DNA from 2 places in the Spirosoma liriopis genome. Region 2 is predicted to be linked to the other one. Evidence: riboswitches for the same ligand, from Rfam matches in the RefSeq annotation. Region 2 holds a riboswitch; the other holds the start of a gene.

Region 1 (3,102 bases), on a different contig from region 2:
ACCGACGGGCTTTGTAGTATGAAAAAAATAGTCATAATCATAACCGCCTTGCTTATAGCGGGCGTGTCGCTGGCGCAGACATTCAAAGTGCCACCTTACCAGAAGTTTAAACTCAAAAATGGCTTGACCGTCTACCTGATGGAACAGCGCGAAGTACCGCTGATCAACGTGTCGGTGGTCTTCGACGCGGGCGCTGTGCAGGATGGCAACCGCTACGGCCTGGCCAATATGACCGCTGATGCCCTTTTGTTTGGCAGCTCCAAGTACACCAAAGCGCAGCTGGAAGAAAAAGCCGAATACGTGGGAGCCAGCGTAGACACCTATGGCGGAAAGGAAGTAGCGAAACTAACGGCTTCATTTGCCGTGAAAGATCAGGATCTGCTCTTCGACATTATTCAGGACGTAATCACCAAACCGACTTTCGACAAAGGCGAGTTCGATAAATACAAACAGCGGCAACTGCTCCAGCTAACGCAGCAAAAAGAAAGTCCGCGCGCGGTTGTCAATTCGTATTTCAACCGGTTCGTATTTGAAAACCACCCGTATGCCAACCCGATTTCGGGAACCCCTTCGTCGGTGTCGGCCATTACAGCGAATGACGTTCGGCAGTTTTACCAAAAAAACTACACCACCGACCGTGCTGCCATCGCCGTTGTAGGTGACTTCAATACGGCTGCCATGAAAAAGCGGATTACCGATTTGTTCGGTAACTGGAAAACAGCTGCGGCTACCTCACCCAAACTAACGGACCCGACCGTTTCGTTCGACAAAAATCGGGTCTTGCTGGTCAACAAAGACGATGCTCGCGAAACGACCTTTTTGATTGGCGGCAAAGGCATTACGCAAAACAACCCGGACTATATTCCGGTCGTAGTAGTCAACACCATTCTGGGCGGTCGGTTTACGTCCTGGCTCAACGACGCCTTGCGCGTAAATTCAGGATTGACCTACGGGGCTGGTAGCCGGTTCGGTACGTTCCGCAACAGCGGTACCTTCGCCATTTCGACGTTTACGAAAGTGAGTACCACCACGGAGGCCATTGATATGGCCCTTCAGGTACTGGACAGCCTGCACCGCACGGGTATCGACGAGAAAACGCTGCTTTCGGCTAAAAACTACGTCAAAGCCGATTTCCCGCCCCGATACGAATCCGCCGGTTCGCTGGCCGACCTGCTGACGGATATGTTTAGTCTGGGTTTTGACGAGTCGTTTATCAACAATTTCCAGAAGAATGTCGATGGGTTGACGGTAGCGAAAACGCGGCAGATCATCGATCAGTATTTTCCGAAAAACAACCTGCAATTCGTGCTGATCGGCAAAGCGGATACCATCCGCGAAAAGGTCAAGAAATACGGCACAATCACCGAAAAGGAAATTAAGGCCGACGGCTTTTAAATAACGCGCCCATCTGGTCCCCCCTCGAATACACTGTCCGGTAAATTCGTACCGACACATTGATTCAGGACGGACCGGATGGCCGTCTTACGCGTTTATGGCCTATCTTTGTCCGCTCGTTTCAGGTTTGCCCTTCTCGTAAGGGTGATTAAAAGGGAACACCGGTGTAAATCCGGGGCTATTCCCGTAGCTGTAAGTTCTGATTACCAGCCGATAACTAAAAAGCCACTGCCGTTTGGCGGGAAGGCGTTGTCGGTAGAACAAGCCAGAAGACCTGCCTCAAACGAATTCATGATTCGAGCTTTCGGGTAAAAAGCCGGAGATGAAAGACAGTTCGGTTAGGTGGCGCGTCACCTGTGCGGTCACAAACGAGCAACGGTTCGTTTGTCTTTTATTTCAGTTTCCGACAGCTCATTACTTAATCTCATTTTACCTGATTAATGATGAGCAAAATCAGTACATTTCTTTCGGCGGCTCTGGCCGTATCCTCCCTGTCCGCTCTGGCGCAGGACAATCCACAAGTTCCTTCTTCGAACTCGGTTCAACTGGATGCCGTGACGGTCACGGCCAACAAGATTGAACAAAAGCTTTCTCAAACCGGCAAAGTCGTTACGGTGCTGTCTGACTCGGTATTGCAACGCTACGCAACACAATCCGTGAGCGAACTGCTGTCGCGGCAGGCCGGTCTGCAAATCGTCGGTTCGAATGGACCACTCGGCACCAACACGGACATTTTTCTACGGGGAGCCTCAGCCGGTAACACGTTGATTCTGCTGGACGGACTGCCGGTTTACGATCCGTCTGGCGTAGCGAACACCTTCGACCTGAACTTGCTGACAGTGGGCGAGTGCGACCGGATCGAAATCTTACGGGGAGCGCAATCAACCAGTTACGGTTCCGATGCAGTGGCGGGCGTCATCAACATTTTTACGAAGCGCGCGAGCAGCAATGCCGTTGGCCGTAAGCCGTTTGGCGTGAATGCAACGGTTAACTACGGTACGTACAAAACCTTTCGGGGAAGCGTGGGCGTAAGCGGCCAAACCAATAGGCTATCGTACAACGTGCAGTACACCCGGCTGTCGTCGGCGGGTTTCTCGTCGGCCACCGATCCCACCGGCACAAATAATTTTGACAAGGATGGTTACCGGCAGAACGCCTTACTGGCCAATTTTGCGTTTCAAGCAACGTCACGGCTTACGCTGAAAGTACAGGGTTTGACGACGGCCTACTCCGCCGACATCGACGCCGGAGCGTTTGCCGATGATAAAGATTTCACGTTCAAGAGCCAGTTCAAGCGGTTAGCGACCGGCTTCGATTACAAGCACGCCCAGGGCAAACTGTCGTTTAACTATAGCATTGGTGATAGCCGCCGGACGTTTAAGAACGATTCGACAGCGGTTGAGCCGAACGCATCGGAGATTTACTCGTACCAGCAATACGGGGGGCTAGCTCACTTTGCGGAAGTGTATCACAACCTGAAGCTGGGTTCCTGGAGCGAATTGCTGACCGGTGCGGATTATCGTTTTAGCAACACCGACCAAAGTTACCTGTCGATCAGCCAGTACGGTCCTTACCAGTCACCACCCATTGGAAAAGATACCGCCCGTGTTGGGCAACTTGGTGTGTATGCCACGGCCATCCTCACCCCCTACCGAGGTCTTTCGGTCGAACTGGGTGGTCGCTACAACCGGAATTCGTTGTACGGAA
Region 2 (3,102 bases):
GTGGGGCCAGAAACCCGTCGGCGGCAATCATGCTGTCGATGTAATCGAAAATGGCGATGATCTGCCAGTCGCTATTGATGGAGTGAAACCACACTGAATGCCCATCGAACAGCAGCGTGACCACGTTGGCCAGCGTGCAGGGGCCGAGGCACCCGCCTTTGGTCATGTGAACGACGTTGCGAATCTTCCGACGCATCCACTCGCTTTTGTACAATTCGACCGGAATGGCTGCGTACCCCCGGTCGGTGCGACCGCAGCAACAGGCGTTGTAGCAATACGATAAGTGCCCCCGGCGCTGAACCAAGTTTATGGCTTTACCGTCGGATCGGGTTACTCGCTGGCGTTTGATGTCAGCCATAAGGGTTAGTCCGCTAGGGCGGTCGTTGCTCTGTTTTTATCGACTAGAGATGCCGATAAAAGTTGATGAATAAATGCCGGGTTGTTGCCCCAGTATAGATGCACGTACGAAGCGAAGGTGTTGCTGACCCGGTACAATTTGGTTTCGACCGGAATCCCTTTCGCATTCGTGATCGTTGCGAGTGAATCAGAAGAAACTGATTCCTGTAACGTTGAGTAATGAAATTCGTGTCCGTTCAGCGCCAATCCATTCCAGTCCACTCGGCGGTAACCAAGCGTCAGTTTCGCTGTACGCATAGACGTGGTTAGCGGTAAGGCTCCCACCATTGGAAAAACTGCGCCCTGTTTATCTTCAATATGATGACCGAGGTACATAAGCCCACCACATTCGGCGTATGTTAATCCGCCCGATTGGCAGTAGGCCCGAATGCTTTCCCGCATGGTGTCGTTGTCGCCCAGCGTTTGCGCGTACAGTTCCGGATAGCCGCCGGGGAGGTACAAAAAATCCGTTTCGGGCAGTGATGTATCGTGCAATGGGCTGAAAAATGTAACGCGACCGAAGCGAGCGAGTACGTCTAGGTTCTGCTCGTAAGCAAACGTAAATGCCTCGTCGCGGGCTACGCTGATGCGCCGGTCCGATACAGGTTCTGCCGTAGACATTGTGGTGCGTTCTGACCGTTGGGCGCGGGTAATCGCTAGTAAGCGGTCTACATCGATTGTCTTTGGAATAGCGTCGGCAACAGTCTGAATGATGCGTTCGTAATCCGTTTCGGTAGAGATATGCAGACCAAGATGTCGGGACGGAATGGTAAATTCGGGATTTGCCGGTAGATAACCCAGCGCTTCGACGCCTACGTCCGTACAAGCCTCCGCCAGAAAGCGGTAATGCGATTCTGATCCGACAAAGTTGAAGATCGCCCCGACCAGGTTGATGCCTTTGTAAAAGTTTTTGAACCCGTACAGCAATGGAGCCACCGAGTAAGCCATTGCTTTGGCGTTGACGACCAGCACGACGGGAATAGTCAGCAATTCGGCAAGTGCTGCGCTACTGCCCTGCATTCGATTCGAGCCGTCGAACAAGCCCATCACGCCTTCGGTCACGGCCACGTTGGCACCGCTGGCATAGCGTTGATACGACTCGGTCACGTGCTCCGGCGACGCCATGAACAGATCCAGGTTGATACTTGCCGTACCGGCTGCCGTTCGGTGATGATAGGGGTCGATGTAGTCAGGCCCGCACTTGAACGGCTGTACCCGCAGGCCCCGATCCGAAAGTGCCCGTAGCAATCCCAGCGTCAGCGTTGTTTTGCCGGAACCGCTGGATGGCGCTGCCAGCAAAAAATGCGAAAATTCGTCTAGATCAGGCATGCGTTCCATTGACAACCCGTTTAAAAAAACGTCAGGCTGCATTTCGCCATGCGAACGGGAGGGGGACAGCCAGCCAGGCTATGGGTACAATAAACCCATCATTCCGGTACCCAAAAAAGGGCCGACAATGTACGCCAAGCTTGACCGTGCTTCAGACCGCGAAAGCATTGTCAGCAAGAATAAGGGCAGGTTTCCTGACTTGTAACATTGCTGCCGTCCTTCCCAGCCCGGAAAGCCAGTGGACATTGTTGGGCAGCAACTTGTAACGTTACGTACAGTTGCGCGACAGTTCGGATTGACACCACCGGGGTGGCCTGACCGATTCCCTCTTGATCTGCCCGTGAGCAGAACCCTTTTCCTGTTGGGGAAATGAAGTAGTTAACGTATTCTCATCAAAGGTACGGTATATTTTATACTTTTGTGGCTGTTTACGGGTGTGCTTTCTACTGGGAAGCGCTTAAAAGGGAATCCGTCGCACCGTTTCGATGGTGTAAATCGGAGCAGTCCCCGCTGCTGTATAGTTCACAAAAAGGTTCTGACTTAATTAGCCACTGTTCGACTGCGAATGGGAAGGCGTCAGAACGGAACGAGCCAGAAGACCTGCCTTGAACAAATAGCTGGAATGCTTTCGGGACGAAAAGCAACAGAGAGCATTATGCGGCACCCCTCCGGGTGTACATCGGCTTTTTGTGTGCGTTCTCCGCAGGCCAATCAATGGTTCATTTAGTAGCGCAGACGCATGATCAATCCTCTTTTGCTGGATTCACTTCTCCTCGGTGTTCAGCACTCCTTTGAACCCGACCACATGGCCGCCGTATCGGTACTGGCCTCCGAAAAAAACAAACAAGCTAAATACCATATTTGGCGTGTTATCTGGCGGTCGTCGCATTGGGCGCTGGGCCATTCGTTCACGCTGATTCTTTTTTCCTGCCTGATTCTGTTGTTCAAATCGGCGCTGTCGCTGAATATTGCCGAACAAGTCGAACTGGCCGTTGGACCGTTGATGATCTGGCTGGGCATTGTCGCCATCCGACGGAATCATCAGCAAGCGCACGAGCACGTTCAGGCGTCTCCCAACACGTCGTTCAGCCGCTCGTTCTGGGTCGGCATGGTTCATGGATTGGCCGGTACGGGAGGTGCCTGTACCGTTGCGCTGACCCTGGCCGCCCGTGACGCTTCTACCGCCGTCTGGATTATCGTGTTACAAAGCGCTGGTATCATTGTCGCCATGACCATTTACGGGTATCTGTTGGCCTTTTCGCTGACAAGGGTGGTCGATACGTGGCGGCAAACCATTCGGCTTGTCAATTATGCCGTGGGTATCTTTTCCATTGCCATTGGCTTATTTACTCTCTGGGAATCTGTCCAGCCTTAGTC

Evidence for each region. A riboswitch is a leader RNA that binds a small molecule or an ion and turns the genes downstream of it on or off. The one in region 2 is predicted to bind cobalamin.
Region 1: linked by a shared signal. The riboswitch ahead of M0L20_RS02340 (TonB-dependent receptor plug domain-containing protein) and the one ahead of M0L20_RS24825 (cobyrinic acid a,c-diamide synthase CobB) in region 2 are both predicted to bind cobalamin.

The regions. Positions count from the first base shown of each region.
Region 1 covers NZ_JALPRF010000001.1:554,161-557,262, forward strand. The annotation lists gene M0L20_RS02335 (M16 family metallopeptidase) at 19-1,395, shown strand; cobalamin riboswitch at 1,502-1,691, shown strand; gene M0L20_RS02340 (TonB-dependent receptor plug domain-containing protein) at 1,836-3,102, shown strand, end outside.
Region 2 covers NZ_JALPRF010000006.1:115,041-118,142, reverse strand. The annotation lists gene cobN (cobaltochelatase subunit CobN) at 1-358, opposite strand, end outside; gene M0L20_RS24825 (cobyrinic acid a,c-diamide synthase CobB) at 364-1,734, opposite strand; gene M0L20_RS24820 (hypothetical protein) at 1,724-1,930, shown strand; cobalamin riboswitch at 1,893-2,095, opposite strand; cobalamin riboswitch at 2,141-2,347, shown strand; gene M0L20_RS24815 (cytochrome c biogenesis protein CcdA) at 2,465-3,100, shown strand.